DNA from 2 places in the Cupriavidus sp. OV096 genome. Region 2 is predicted to be linked to the other one. Evidence: predicted binding sites of a transcription regulator. Region 2 holds the regulator's gene; the other holds the start of a gene.
What was found. The regulator NrdR, encoded in region 2, represses ribonucleotide reductase genes. The targets are predictions, from matches to a motif close to CACNANATNTNGTG.

Region 1: the regulator NrdR is predicted to act here: its motif matches at 2,932-2,945, upstream of BM115_RS21020 (ribonucleoside-diphosphate reductase subunit alpha).

Annotation. Positions count from the first base shown of each region.
Region 1 covers NZ_FOWM01000011.1:69,863-77,650, reverse strand. Annotated here, with positions in the region: gene BM115_RS21020 (ribonucleoside-diphosphate reductase subunit alpha) at 1-2,706, opposite strand, end outside; gene ampD (1,6-anhydro-N-acetylmuramyl-L-alanine amidase AmpD) at 3,226-3,822, opposite strand; gene BM115_RS21010 (sigma-54-dependent transcriptional regulator) at 3,815-5,458, opposite strand; gene BM115_RS21005 (sensor histidine kinase) at 5,491-7,527, opposite strand; gene BM115_RS21000 (PP0621 family protein) at 7,524-7,788, opposite strand, start outside.
Region 2 covers NZ_FOWM01000001.1:697,173-704,960, reverse strand. Annotated here, with positions in the region: gene BM115_RS03275 (PilW family protein) at 1-658, opposite strand, end outside; gene pilV (type IV pilus modification protein PilV) at 655-1,206, opposite strand; gene BM115_RS03265 (GspH/FimT family pseudopilin) at 1,211-1,810, opposite strand; gene nrdR (transcriptional regulator NrdR) at 2,048-2,515, opposite strand; gene glyA (serine hydroxymethyltransferase) at 2,651-3,898, opposite strand; ZMP/ZTP riboswitch at 4,081-4,181, opposite strand; gene ybgC (tol-pal system-associated acyl-CoA thioesterase) at 4,392-4,796, shown strand; gene tolQ (protein TolQ) at 4,793-5,476, shown strand; gene tolR (protein TolR) at 5,510-5,947, shown strand; gene tolA (cell envelope integrity protein TolA) at 5,963-7,021, shown strand; gene tolB (Tol-Pal system beta propeller repeat protein TolB) at 7,227-7,788, shown strand, end outside.

The sequences.
Region 1 (7,788 bases), on a different contig from region 2:
CCAGGCTTGCTTGTAGGTATCGTCCAGCTTCTTGCCCGACGCGCCAGCCATGTAGATGTTCAGCGACTGGGCCTGGTCGATCCACTTCTGGCGGCGGCTCGCGGCCTCCACCAGCCAGCTCGGCTCCACCTCGAAGGCCGTGGCATAGATGTCGCGCAGGTCTTGCGGAATGCGGTCGATGCGGGCCAGCGAACCATCGAAGTACTTCAGGTCCGCCACCATCACTTCGTCCCACAGGCCGCGTGCCTTGAGGTCGCGCACCAGGTAGTCGTTGACCACCGTGAACTCGCCCGAGAGGTTCGACTTCACGTACAGGTTCTGGAAGGTCGGCTCGATGCAGGCCGACACGCCGATGATGTTCGAAATGGTCGCGGTCGGGGCGATCGCGATGCAGTTCGAGTTACGCATGCCGTGCTGCTTGATGCTGGCGCGCAGGCTGTCCCAGTCCATCGACGAGGACATGTCCACTTCCAGGTAGCCGCCGCGCTCGTCGGCCAGCAGCTTGAGCGAGTCCTGCGGCAGGATGCCACGGTCCCACAGCGAACCCTCGTAGGTGCTGTAGCGGCCACGTTCCTGCGCCAGCTCGTTCGATGCCTCGTAGGCGTAGTAGCAGACCGCTTCCATCGACGTATCGGCGAACTTCACGGCGGCGTCGCTGGAGTACGGCGTGCGCAGCACGTGCAGGCAGTCCTGGAAGCCCATGATGCCCATGCCCACCGGGCGGTGGCGCAGGTTCGAATTGCGCGCCTTGTCCACCGCGTAGTAGTTGATGTCGATCACGTTGTCGAGCATGCGCATCGCGGTGCGGATGGTCTTCTGGAGCTTGGCGTGGTCGAGCACGTGGGTGCCGTCGGCCTCCTGCTTCAGGTGGGCCACCAGGTTCACCGAACCCAGGTTGCACACGGCGATTTCGCTCTCGTTCGTGTTCAGCGTGATTTCCGTGCACAGGTTGGAGCTGTGCACCACGCCCACGTGCTGCTGCGGGCTACGGATGTTGCACGGATCCTTGAACGTGATCCACGGATGGCCGGTCTCGAACAGCATGCCCAGCATCTTGCGCCAGAGCTGGATGGCCGGCACCTTCTTGAACAGCTTCAGTTCGCCGCTGGCAGCCTTGGCTTCATAGGCGACGTAGGCCTGCTCGAACGCCTTGCCGACCTTGTCATGCAGGTCCGGGCAGGTGGCGGGCGAGAACAGCGTCCATTCGGCGTTTTCCATCACGCGCTTCATGAACAGGTCCGGAATCCAGTTGGCCGTGTTCATGTCGTGGGTGCGGCGGCGGTCGTCGCCGGTGTTCTTGCGCAGCTCGAGGAATTCCTCGATGTCCAGGTGCCACGTCTCCAGGTAGGCGCAGACGGCGCCCTTGCGCTTGCCGCCCTGGTTCACGGCCACGGCCGTGTCGTTCACCACCTTCAGGAACGGCACCACGCCCTGGCTCTTGCCGTTGGTGCCCTTGATGTGGGAGCCCAGCGCGCGCACGTTGGTCCAGTCGTTGCCCAGGCCGCCGGCGAACTTCGACAGCAGCGCGTTTTCCTTGAGGGCTTCGTAGATGCCTTCCAGGTCGTCCGACACCGTGGTCAGGTAGCACGACGAGAGCTGCGAGCGGCGCGTGCCCGAGTTGAACAGTGTGGGCGTGGACGACATGAAGTCGAACGACGACAGCAGTTGGTAGAACTCGATGGCGCGGGCTTCGCGGTCGCGCTCTTCCAGCGCCAGGCCCATGGCCACGCGCATGAAGAAGGCCTGCGGCATTTCGATGCGCTGCTCTTCCACGTGCAGGAAGTAGCGGTCGTACAGCGTCTGCAGGCCGAGGTAGTTGAACTGGAAGTCGCGCGAGGCGTCCAGCGCCGCGCCCAGGCGGGCCAGGTCATACGTGGCCAGCTTTTCGTCCAGCAGTTCGGCCTGAATGCCGCGGGCGATGAACTTCGGGAAGTACTCGGCGTAGCGCGAGCCCATCTCGGCCTGCGTCACTTCGCCGCCGAGGATTTCCTTGCGGATCGTGTGCAGCAGGATGCGGGCGGTGACCTGGCTGTAGTCCGGGTCCTTCTCGATCAGGGTACGCGCGGCCAGGATGGCGGAGTCGTACACCTGGCTCAGCGGCACGCCGTCGTACAGGTTCTTGAGCGTTTCCTTGAGGATCGGCTCGGCGCTCACGCCGTTGCCCAGGCCGCTGCAGGCGGTGTCGATCAGCTCGTGCAGCGCGGCCAGATCCAGCACGCGGCTCACGCCGTTGTCGTTCACGTTGAAGGCCACGCCCTGTTGCACACGCGCCACGGTCTGCGCATTGGCCTGCGCGCGCTCCTGGGTGCGCTTCTCGCGATACAGCACGTAGGCACGGGCCACTTCATGCTCGCCCGAGCGCATCAGCGCCAGTTCCACGTGGTCCTGCACGTCCTCGATATGGAAGGTGCCGCCGTTCGGCCGGCTGCGCAGCAGCGCGCGCACCACGTTCTGGGTGACCTGTTCCACGATCTCGCGCACGCGCGCGGAGGCAGCGCCCTGGCCGCCGTTCACGGCCAGGAAGGCCTTGGTCACGGCGACGGCAATCTTGTTCGGCTCGAACGCCACCACGGCCCCATTGCGGCGGATGAGCTTGTAGTCCTGATAGTTGGCGCCGGCAGCGGCGGGGGTCTGCTGCGACGTTCCGGCGGCGCCGACAACGCCAGCCGATCCCGTGTTTTGTTGTTCGTTCTGGGCCGTTTGCATGAGGTAACTCCTGTTTTAACCCTTGTAATGAAGTGACAAAGTCCCTAGCAAAATGCGCTTCAGAAGACACTCGACACCGGCCTTGCCGGGGCGAGAACCAAACTGCACAGGCGTTCATTCTGCTAGGGACTCTTGCGATACCGCCGGCCGCGTCACTACTGTGGCGCCGGCGTCGCAATCCATTGCGGCGCAGGCTTCACACCCCGGCCGGTTCCCCGGTAGTACCACTAGATATAGTGGTCACTGCGAAAAACTGGGCTAAGTATAGTGAAACGAATCGGAAAGACCAGTCTTGACAAGTCAGATGCCGGTCTGGGGACGGGGTGTGCGGCGGCGCCACATTCCCGCAAGCCGCGCTACGCCAAGGGATGGCGGCGGCCCGTGCGCCACCGCACAAATTTTCTAAAATTTTTTTATCGTGGCGAGTCGCCGATAGGCGGCCCAAGTGTGGGGATTTCACATCGCTGTCACGCGGGCGAATGCCTGAATATGAGGCATCGTGCACAAGGGGGCGGCGGGTCAGAAACCACCCCGTCGATAAGGCAGCAGCGCTGGCGTCACATCGGCCAGTCTGGCGAATCGGTCCCAGTCGAAGTGCGGGCCGGGGTCGGTTTTGCGGCCGGGGGCGATGTCGCTGTGGCCGGCGATGCCGGTGATCGGGTAGGTCGTGCGCAGGGCGGCGACGATGCGGGCGGCGGTGTCGTATTGGCCCAGGGTGAAGGGCTGGTCGTCGGCGCCTTCGATTTCGATGCCGATGGAGAAGTCGTTGCAGCGCTGGCGGCCGCAATAGGCTGACTGGCCCGCATGCCAGGCACGTTGCGTACACGCCACAAACTGCACCAACTCGCCCTCGCGGGTGATCAGGAAGTGGGCGGAGACGCGGACGTCGCGGATCGTTTCGAAGAACGGGTGGCGGGCGGTGTCGAGCCGGTTCTGGAAGAACGCCTCGATGTCGCCCGTGCCGAACTGGCCCGGCGGCAGGCTGATGTTGTGCAGCACCACCACGTCGACGGGCATGCCCTCGGGGCGGGTGTCGAAGTTGGGCGATGGCACGCGGCGCGCGGCCGGCACCCAGCCGTCGGCGTCTGGCAGCCAGTCTGCGGCCACGTCAGCCATCGCGGCCCTCGCCTTCCGCCATCGATTCGCTGTCGTCGCGCCCTTCCCGGCCATCGCGCCCTTCGCGTTCGTCGCGGATCTCGAGTTGCTGGATGCGGTAGCGCAGCTGGCGGAAATTCAAACCCAGCAGCGGCGCGGCCGTGGTGCGATTAAAGCCGGTCTGGCGCAGCGCGCGCAGGATCAATTCGCGCTCGAGGGCCTCGAGCCGGGCCGGCAGGTCGATGGGGAACGTGACGTCGCGCAACGCATCGACCATCGGATCGATGGATGGCTGGGGCGGCGGCGGCGCCTCGGCCACGGCACCCCCCGCCTCCGGCGCCGTCAGGCTGGCCGCCGACCAGGCCGGGCTGCCCCAGGTCTCATAACCGGTCGGCGCGGTCTCCGGCACCGGCACGGGCGCGCCTTGCAGCAGGCTGGCGCGATCCACGCCGGCTTCGAGCGGCCCGAGGTCCGCCACCGCGATCTCGTCCGATTCGGCGAAGGCGTAAGCGCGTTCCAGCAGGTTTTCGAGTTCCCGCACGTTGCCGGGGAAGCGGTACGCCGCCAGCCGCGCCAGCGCCGGGCCGGACAGCCGGCGCGGGCGCGCATCGCCGTAGCGCACGGCCAGGTGTTCGAGGATGACCTGCGCCAGCACCGGAATGTCCTCGCCCCGCTCGCGCAGCGTCGGCATGCGCAGCTCCAGCACGTTCAGGCGGTAGTACAAGTCCTGGCGGAACGATCCGGCGGCGACCATCGCAGCCAGATCCTTGTGGCTCGCGCACATCACGCGCACGTCCACGGTGTCTTCCCGACTGGCGCCGATCTTGCGCACGCGTCGCTCCTGCAACGCGCGCAGCAGCTTTACCTGCATGGTCAGCGGCAGGTCCGCCACCTCGTCCAGCAGCAGCGTGCCGCCGTGCGCGGCGTGGAAGAAGCCGCCGCGCTCGGCGTCGGCGCCCGTGAACGCGCCCTTCACGTAGCCGAAGAATTCCGACTCCATCAGCGTCTCGGGAATCGCCCCGCAGTTCACGGCCACGAACGGATGCGCGGCGCGCGCGCTCACGGCGTGGATGGCGCGCGCCGCGCGCTCCTTGCCGCTGCCCGATTCGCCACTGATCACCACCGGCGCCATGCTGCGCGCCAGCCGCGACAGCGAGCGGCGCACGTCCTGCATGGCCGGGGACAGCCCCGGCAGCAGGCCGGCGGCGCGGTCGGCGGCTTCAGCGGCCTCGGCAGCCTCGGCGCTGCGCGCGCCGCCCTCCGCCGCGCCGCGCTGCTGGCGACCCAGCGCGTTCAGGATCAGGGTGCGTAGCTGGTCGAGCGACACCGGCTTGGCGATGTAGTCGAACGCCCCGGCCTTGAGGGCATCGACGGCATTGTCGGCGCTGCCGTAGGCGGTGATCACGGCCACCGGCGTGCGCTCGGGCGAGGCCGACAGTTGCCGCACGATGTCGATGCCCAGCCCGTCGCCGAGCCGCATATCGGTCAGCACCAGGCTGTAGCGGCGCTCCGCCAGTCGCAGCCGCGCCTCGGCCAGCGAGCCGGCCATCACCACGTCGTGCCCCATGCGGCGCAGCGAGATGTCCAGCAGCTCGCGCAGGTCGGCCTCATCGTCGATGACGAGAATCGGATCGGGAACGGGCGGTCTGGCGGACATGGCGTGGGGGTTGGGTTGCGGGGGGCGGCGGATCAGGCCTGGGCGGCCGTTACAACGTCGGGCGTCTCGATCCGCATCGTCAGCACGAACGCCTTGGCCGGCAGTGTATCGCGAGCGCCGGGCCCGAGCAGCCCTGTGCGATCCAGCAACGGTTCCAGCGCGATGGTGCCGTAGCGCACCTGGGCGTCATTGGCGCCGCACAGCTCGCGCGCCATGAACAGGCCCAGCCCGGTGCCCTGGGCGTTGCTGGTGAAGAACGGCTCGAACAGGCTGCGCTGCTGCTCGCGCGTGACCTCGGCGCCATCGTTCCAGACGATCAGTTCGGCATGGTGCTGATCCAGCGCATGGGCCAGCAGACGGATGGCGCCCGGCAGCCGGCTGCAATAGCGCCAGGCGTTATCGAGCAGGTTGCCGAGCACCTGCTGCAGTTGCGCGGCATCGAAGATCACCGGGCGTTGCAGGTCCACGGCGAGGCGGATGGCATTGGCGTTGATATCGGCGCGCGGGCCGCCGCGCGAGCGCATCTCCAGCCGCCAGCGTTCCACGATCTCGGGCAGCGCCTGGCCCAGCTCCACCGCGCTGTGGCCGGTGCGGGGGCGGCGCGAGAGTTGCAGCACATCGGACACCACCTGATCGAGCCGGCGCACGTTGTCGCTGATGATGCGCAGCAGCCGGGCGTCGATATTGCCCTCGCCCGCCCCGGAATCGGCCAGCAGCTCGTTGGCCTGGCTGATGGCCGCGAGCGGGTTGCGGATCTGGTGCGCCACGCTGGCCACCAGTCGGCCCATGCCGGCAAGTTTCTCCTGCTGCACCTGCTCGGCAATCCGTTCCCAGCTTTCGATGTGGACCAGCACCGTGTCGCGCATCTCGCTGCGCAGCAGCGTCTCGTCCTCGGGGCTCCAGGCCATGGCCTCGTTCTGGGCGATGGCCAGACGCAGCCGGGCCGCGCCTTCGGGCGACATGTCGTTCCAGCCGACGGTATCGAGCGCGCTCGGCGCGGTCAGCGCCCCGCCCAGCGTGGAGCGCAGCCCGGCCAGCCCCGGCAGCACGAAGCGCAGCCGCAGGCGGGTATGCAGCATCGGCCCACCCAGCGCCGACGGGCGCGACGGCAGCGGCAGTAGCTGCAGGATGCGCGGCACATCGTCATTGGTCTGGATCCAGTCGCGCAGCATTTCCATCAGCGGCTGCAGGCGCGGGATGCGGCGCAGGTCGAACAGCACCTTGTCGCGCTCGCCGGCGCGCACCTGCCCTTCCCGGATCCGCTCGTGCGGCTGCACGCCCAGCAGCACCACGGCCGCGGGGTTGGCGGCCACCACCACGCCGTTGGCGCGCACCAGCATCACGCCGTCCTGCATGTCGTTGACCATGAGCCGGTTCACCAGTTGCTGCAGGCGCAGTTCCTGCTCGCGCGCCAGCGCAATCTGCTCCTGGGCGATCTGCCGGTTGGCGAGCATGTACATCACCAGCGCGGCGATCATGAACACCAGGCCGAACAGGCCGGAACCGAGCAGGTTGGCATCGGCCTGGCGCACCAGCAGCGTCTGCACGAAGGGCTGGCCCATTACCACCAGCGCCGACACCGCCGCCGTGAACAGCGCGAACATCAGGCTGGTCAACGCCCCGGCCTCGAGCGCCGGCAGCAGGAAGATCATGGCGAGACCTTCGGCGTGGCTGCCCAGCCGGCCCACCACCGCGAAGATCCCGGCCAGCAGCGCCAGGTCGACCATCACCTGTACGCGCACGCGCACATGGAAATGGCGGCGCCACAGCGTGCCCACCAGCGTGACCATGGCGATGCAGAGGTAGGGGAGCACCACCGGCAGCGCGGCGGCCATGCGCGGATTGGCGGCGAGGGTGGCCGCGGCACCGGCGGCCACGCCAGGATCCGGCGCGGCGCGTTCCAGCGGCAGCCACACGTAGCCCACCAGCAGCAGCGCCACGGCCGCGCGGGTCCAGCAGAAATAGCGCAGCAGGCGCCAGTGGAATTCAGGCGGCTCGGGTTGGCGCCACAGCTCGACCAGCACGCGCCAGCCGTTGAGGCGGGACCAGGCCGAGCGGCGCGAGGTCATGGGCGCGCGTCGGTGTCGCCATGGCCGGACATCTCCGAGCCATCGGGCAGATGACTGCGCCGGCAGTAGTGCAGGCCGTTCCAGCCGATGGCCTCGCCACGCGGCAGGTGCACGCCGCACTGGGCGCACTGGACCATCGGCTCGGACGATGCCGCGCCTTCGGTCTTGCGCTGCGCCGGGCCAGGGCGGGCGGTCGGCTGCTCGTGCGCGTCGCGGGCGGCCGCGCGCTGGCGCAGCCACCAGATGATCGCCAGCACAACG
Region 2 (7,788 bases):
GCAGCACCAGCGAGACACGCAGGGCGCGCACATTGGCCATGTTCGCCGCGCCGGGGCGGACGAAGCGGTTGACCGTCTGGTCGCCGTCGGTATCCTCGCCCAGCAGGATCTGGAACGCCTCGACGTTGGGGAACAGCGGCGTGGCGGCCCCGTTGACCGTGCACTGGAGCCAGGGCACGCCGGCCGCGTCGTTGATGATCGAAAACACCTCGGTCATCAGGATGTTGCCGTTCACATCGTTGCCGGCGCAGTCGATCATGGTGCCGTCCGGCGTCGGGGCCGTGGGCGTGCCTGGCACCGCCGCTGGGTCGGCCCCCGGCGGCGACGAGCCGAAGTAGCGCACGGTCAGTGTGTCGCTGGCATTGACGCCGGTATCGTTGGTGGCTTCGAGCGTCTCGTTGACACCGAAGCTGTTGTCCAGGAATGTGAAGTCGGAATAACCGGCCTGGCGGCCCTGCCGTTGCAGCAACTGCGCGATGGCGCGCGAGTTCTCCTGCACTTCGGCGAGATCGCCCTGGGTGTTGTACGAGCGCTGCTGCGCCAGGTAGAGTGAGATCACCACGATGACCAGCAGCATGCTGATCACCATGCCGACCATGAGTTCGACCAGGGTGAAACCCTGCGCGCGGCGCCTCGGTTTGCGGATGGACGTAGTCATGGCACGAAGGCGGTCACGAATCGTTGGGGGGTGTCCTGGCCGTCCTCGCGCCACCAGATCTTGATGACGTAGGGCGCACCGTTGACGTTCTGGCACTGCGGGTCCGCGGCGTCGCCGTCATTGGGGGAAGCGTCGATGCAGATCATGCCGCTGGCGGCGGGCAGCGCTTCCTTCAAATCGTCCAGCCAGGCCGCGAAGCTGGCCCCGGCCATGGCGGCCGGCGTGCACCCCTTGGCCGCGTAGCAATCGGCGTTCGGTACGCCATTCGGCTTGTCGAACGCGCCGGCCGTCATGGCGACCTCATTGCTGCGCATCTGGTCCGCCATGTTGTAGGCCATGGTGGTGGCGATGTTGCGCATGGACGCCGTGCGGGCATCGACCAGCGTGCGGAGCTGCAGCATGGCCAGCGCCAATACGCCGATGGCGAGCACGACGATCGTGATCAGTGACTCAATCAGCGTGAACCCGTCATGGCGCGCGCGCGTGGGCGTGCGCAGTCGAACCGGGCGGGCACGTCTCGGTAGGCCGTTCTGTGGGGAGGGCGACATGGCGTCAGATGCAGGGCGTCTGCTGCTGGGTTTGGGGGCGGCCGCTGCCGGTCATGCTGACGGTCTGGCCGGGCAGTTCGGAGTTGCGTTCACAGAACCGCCAGGTGGCCGTCGGGGAAGTGGAGGCGCCCGAGGACCGGAACCGCACCAAATCGGGTGTGGCGCCCAGGTTGCTGGCTTCCAGGGTCAGGGTCGGGGTCGGTTCGTCGCTGTAACGCAGCACGTCGTCCGTAGGATCGACCACGCCGTCGGCGTTGAGATCGGCGAAGATCACGCGCCGCTGGTTCCAGTCGTCGGAGCAGGCGTTGCCAGTGCCCACGGGACAGATCGTGACGGTGCTGTTGCGCCGTGCCGCTTCGCTGCGGGCCGCTTCGATCTCGGTGAAGAACTTCGACGATTCCGTCGCGATGCGGCTGTTATGCAGGAAGGAACGGAAGTTGGGGATGGCCGCCGCCGCGAGGATGCCGAGGATCGTCACGGCAGTCAGCAACTCGATCAGCGTGAAACCGCCGATTAAGCGCGTCTGAGAGCGGTGGAGATGCCCGATGCGGGCGCGGCTGCGCGGCTGGCTGGCATGCTGCGGCGACCCCATGCCAGCGGGCATGGACGCAGGCCGAGCAGGCGTCAGCAAGCCCACTGCCCAAAGGCAGAAAGACTGACCCATTTGTGACTCCCGTCCAAAAAATCGAACTGTTCTTTTGCTTTTCTACGGGCGGCGCGTTGGAGTTTTGCTGCGCCGGAGCCTCTGTTGGGCCCCGTTTACGCCGTGCACGCGCTCGCCATCCGGCCTCCTTACCCGAAGGAGGTCAGTGCAGATTAGACAGCTTTTTTTACGAAGTAGCTACCCCTTTCGTGGGGTAGGCGGGGAAAACTCGTCGAGTACGTCGCGAAATTCCGACACATCTTCAAAACTGCGATAAACGGAAGCAAAGCGGATATAGGCAATTTTGTCGAGTTTGCGCAATTCGCGCATAACCAGTTCGCCCACCTGGCTGCTGGCGATCTCTTTCTCGCCCAGCGCCAGCAGTTTTTCTTCGATCCGGGTAATGGCCTGGTCGATGGCCTCGGCGGACACCGGCCGCTTGCGCAGGGCCAGCCGCATGGAGTCCTTGAGCTTGCCGCGCGTGTAGTCCACGCGGGAGCCGTTCTTCTTGACGATGGCGGGGAAGAAGAGCTCGATGCGCTCGTAGGTGGTGAAGCGGCGGTCGCAGGCTTCGCAACGCCGGCGGCGGCGCACCGTGTCGCCGTCCTCGGAGACGCGACTGTCAAGCACCTGGGTGTTGGAATGACCGCAGAAGGGGCATTTCATGCCGGACCACCTGAAGATATATGCCGGGCCGCATTATCGCTCGCGGTGTGCAAAAGGTAAAACGGCGCTGCCGGGGCAGCGCCGTTCGTCACGCGCACTATATAGATAGGCGCGATGCCGGTTGTGGGCCGGATATCAGCCGTAGACCGGGAAGCGGCGGGTCAGGGCGGACACCTGCTCGCGCACCTTGGCGATATTGGCTTCGTCGTGCGGGTTGTCCAGCACGTCGGCGATCAGGTTGCCCACCTGGCGGGCTTCGTCTTCCTTGAAGCCGCGCGTGGTCATGGCCGGCGAGCCCAGGCGCACGCCCGAGGTCACGAACGGCTTTTCCGGATCGTTCGGGATGGCGTTCTTGTTCACCGTGATATGGGCGTCGCCGAGGATCTTCTCGGCTTCCTTGCCGGTGATCTGCTTGGCGCGCAGGTCCACCAGCATCACGTGGCTCTCGGTCTTGCCGGACACGATGCGCAGGCCGCGCGCGATCAGGGTCTCGGCCAGCACGGCGGCGTTCTTCACCACCTGTTGCTGGTAGGCCTTGAACTCCGGCGTCAGCGCTTCCTTGAAGGCGACGGCCTTGCCAGCGATCACGTGCATCAGCGGGCCGCCCTGGATCCCCGGGAAGATGGCCGAGTTGATGGCCTTCTCGTGCTCGGCCTTCATCAGGATCACGCCACCACGCGGGCCGCGCAGGCTCTTGTGGGTCGTCGTGGTCACGAAGTCAGCGTGCGGCACCGGGTTCGGGTACACGCCGGCGGCGATCAGGCCGGCGTAGTGAGCCATGTCCACCATGAAGTAGGCGCCAACATCCTTGGCCACCTTGGCGATCCGCTCGAAGTCGATGCGCAGGGCGAAGGCCGAGGCGCCGGCGATGATCATCTTCGGCTTCTTCTCGTGGGCCAGCTTCTCCAGCGCGTCGTAGTCGATGTCTTCCTGGGCGTTCAGGCCGTAGCTGACCACGTTGAACCACTTGCCGCTCATGTTCAGGGCCATGCCGTGGGTCAGGTGACCGCCTTCGGCCAGGCTCATGCCCATGATGGTGTCGCCCGGCTTGAGCATGGCGAAGAACACGCCCTGGTTGGCCTGCGAGCCCGAGTTCGGCTGCACGTTGGCGGCTTCAGCGCCGAAGAGCTGCTTCACGCGGTCGATGGCCAGCTGCTCCACCACATCCACGTACTCGCAGCCACCGTAGTAGCGCTTGCCGGGATAGCCCTCGGCGTACTTGTTGGTCAGCTGCGAGCCCTGGGCGGCCATCACGGCCGGCGAGGTGTAGTTCTCGGACGCGATCAGCTCGATATGGTCTTCCTGGCGCTGGTTTTCCTTCTGGATCGCGGCGAAGACTTCGGGGTCGATCTGCTCGATGGTGAAACGGCTGCGTTCAAACATGGCGTGACTCGTCTGTAAAAAAGGGATGCCGATGCACTTTTCGGATACGAACAGGCAATCGGGATACATCTCGGGGGTTTCGCAGAACTTCGCGATTAGGGCGCGCGGGGAAGGCATTGGCGTCCCGCACCAGTGACCTCTATATATAGAGGTCGTCCGGTGCAGGGCGCACCCTGCTTCCCATTCGCTGCCCAGGCGAGCGGCAGGCGTTTGTGATTCACGCCAGATAACTTGCGCTTCCTCGTGGTAGTACCCACTGACTTCGCCAGTCGCGCAAGATGGAATGGTTGCCGCAGAGTTTACGCGAGGCCGCGCCGCGCCGCAAGGCGGTGCCAGAGGGGGTAACGCGGGGGCAGGGCAGGCCGGATGTGGCGGGCGGTGCATCGGGCCAGCTTCCCGCAAAGCCGCGCGGCGCCTGGCTCGCAACTTGCTGTTGCATTTCTCCTGCGGGTTTACCTGCGGCGGGCCGTTGCGGTCCGTTACAATGCCGGCCATGCCGAACTATGTCTGGCCGCTGCGCGTGTACTGGGAAGACACGGATGCCGGCGGCGTGGTGTTCTACGCCAACTACCTGAAATTCTTTGAACGGGCCCGGACCGAATGGCTGCGCTCGCTCGGGATCGGTCAGCAGGACCTTGCCGATACGTCCAATGTGGTCTTCGTGGTACGCAGTACTGCTGTGGAATACAATGCGCCCGCCCGGCTGGACGACCAGCTGGAAATCCGCACCGTGATTGAACGGGTGGGGCCTGCCTCGGTCCAATTCGCCCAAGAAGCGTGGCGCGACGACCTCCAGCTGGCCAGCGGCAAGATCCGGGTGGGATGTGTCGATAAAGACACATTTCGTCCGGCCCCGATTCCTGCTCCTGTTCTCGCAACTATAAGAAACGCTCGATGAATCCGGTGACCGTCACGCAAGACCTGTCGATTATCTCGCTGGTGCTGCACGCCAGCCTGCTGGCACAGGCCGTCATGGCGCTGCTGCTGGTGATGTCCCTCTTCTCGTGGACCTATATTTTCCGCAAGCACCTGGCGCTGCGCGCCGCGCGCAGCCAGACGGAAATCTTCGAGCGCGACTTCTGGGCCGGTGGCGATCTCCAGGCGCTTTATAACAGCGCCGTCAACAACCGCCACAACACCGGCGCGCTCGAACGCATCTTCGAGTCCGGCATGGGCGAGTTCCTGAAGGCCCGCGAGCGCAGCAACGACGCCGGCGCGCTGCTCGACGCCGCCCGCCGCGCCATGCGCGCCGCCTACCAGCGTGAGATGGATGTGCTCGAGTCGCACCTGCCGTTCCTGGCATCGGTAGGCTCGGTCAGCCCGTACATCGGCCTGTTCGGTACGGTGTGGGGGATCATGAACGCCTTCCGCGGCCTGTCGAATGTGCAGCAGGCGACGCTTGCATCCGTTGCGCCTGGTATTGCCGAAGCCCTTGTGGCCACGGCCATCGGTCTGTTTGCGGCGATTCCGGCCGTGATCGCCTACAACCGATATGCAACGGAGATCGATCGTCTGGCCATCCGCTTCGAGAGTTTCATGGAAGAGTTCCTGAACATTCTCCAGCGCCAGACCCGCTAATCCACCTCATTCATCGCATTCGGAGCACTAGCCATGGCAGCCATCCAGCGCCGCGGCGGCTCGCGCCGCCGGGCCAGCGCCGACATCAACGTCGTGCCGTACATCGACGTGATGCTCGTGCTGCTCGTCATCTTCATGGTGGCGGCCCCCATCGTGAATCCGGCCGTGGTCGACCTGCCTTCCGTGGCGCAGGCCACGCCGCAGCAGAAGGCGCCGCCCATCGTCGTGTCCGTGCATGAGGACGGCACCCTGACCGCGAGCGGCAAGGACAACGCCGGCAACGCCTTCGAGCGCAAGCTCGACAAGCGCGGCCTGCTGGATTTCGTCCACCAGCGCCAGAATGAGAACCCGGACCAGCCCGTGGTGATCGCCGCCGACCGTGCCGTGAAGTACGAGGCGGTGCTCGACGTGATGTCCGTACTGAAGGCCGACGGCGTGAAGCGCGTGGGCCTGATGGTCAAGTCCAAGTAAGCACCGCGACATCCAGTGGCCAGTCTCTCGTCACGTCATCCGCAAGCCCGGCCGCAGCGCCGGGCCCAGGCAGCCGCCTATCCCTACCAGCCGGTGAAGGAGCGCGGCACCACGCGCTCGTTCGTGATGGCCCTGTTCATGCACCTGCTGCTCGGGCTGGTGCTCTACTACGGCGTGCGCTGGCAGAGCAGCACGCCGGTGGGCGCCGAAGCCGAGCTGTGGGACGAAATTCCCGACACTACGCAGGCCCCGCCGCCGCGCCCCGTGGAGCTGCCGCGCCCGACGCCGCAGCCAGAGCCGGCCTTACGCAGCAAGGCCGAGGAAGACGCGGACATCGCCCTGGAACGCCAGAAGCGCAAGCAGGCCGAGGAGGCCGCCGAGCGCGAGGCCGCCCGCAAGGAACAGGAAAAACGCGACGCCCAGCGCAAGGAAGAGCAGCGCAAGGAAGACCTGCGCCAGCAACAGCAGCGCGAAGAGGCGCAGCGCAAGGAAGACGCGAAGAAGAAGGCCGAGCTGGATCGCAAGGAGCAAGCCGAGCGCGACCGCAAGGAAGCCGCCGACGCGAAGGCCAAGTCCGACGCCAAGGCCCGCGCTGACGCGGAGCAGAAGGCGAAGGCCGCCGATGCCGAAGAGAAGGCCCGTGCGAAGGCGGATGCCGATGCGAAGGCCAAGCGCGAAGCCGCGGCCAACGCCCAGCGCAAGAGCGAGCTGGCGCGCCTGCAGGCCCTGGCTGGCGGCAACGCCACCTCCAGCGGCGGTGGCGTGGGCAGCGCGGCGGGCTCCGGCGCGGGTTCGGGCGGCAAGGCGTCGCCGGGCTACGCCGACCGCGTGCGCCGCAAGGTGAAGCCGAACATCAACTTCGGTGGCGATGTGGACGGCAATCCGGCAGCCGTGGTGTCGGTCTCGCTGGCGCCGGACGGCTCGCTGCTGTCCGCCCGCCTGAGCAAGTCCAGCGGGAACGCGGACTGGGACAACGCCGTGCTGCGTGCGGTACAGCGCTCCGACCCGCTGCCGACTGACGAGAACGGCAAGGCGCCTTCGAGCTTCACGATCACGTTCAAGCCGAAGGACTAGGCGCCTCATCTGCCATGTTTTGCAACATAATGCAACCTTCATCGATGGCGTCAGGTCGCATTGCTACCATGAACGGTTGCCTGACGCGGCCGGCAGCGTGCAATTGCACGCAGAACGGGCCATGCGCCAAGCGGCGCGTTGCCCGTCCTGCTGTAGTTGCTGTGCCCGCCGTACCGATGAATCCTGATATCGACTGAGGAGCAGCATGCGAAAGCTTTGGGCCCCCAACTGGCTGTCCGCAAGGCGGCACAACGCTCAATCCACATCGTCGCCCGCCACCCAGCCCACGCGTGAGCAAAGCCGCTACGCGCTGATGGCCTGGCTGGCGGCCGCACTGATGTCGGCCGGCGTGGCACACGCACAATTGAATGTGGAAATCACCGGAGTTGGCTCGAACCAGTTCCCGGTGGCCACCGCCAACTTCCAGGGCGAGGCGCAGGCCCCGCAGAACCTGACCGCCATCATCCGCAGTGACCTGGTCAACAGCGGCCGCTTCCGCAACGTGGATCCGGGCGGCGCCACCGTGGCCGAATCGGCCCAGGTGGATTTGGGTAGCTGGAAGTCGCGCGGCGCTGATGCCTTCGTTGCCGGCAGCGTCACCCCCGCCGGCAACGGCCAGTACGAGGTGCGTTTCCGCCTGTACGACACGGTCAAGGGCCAGAGCCTGGGCGGCCTGGCCTTCACGGTCGGCCAGAACCAGTTGCGCGTGACCGCGCACAAGATCGCCGACTACATCTACGAGAAGCTGCTCGGCGAGCGCGGCGTGT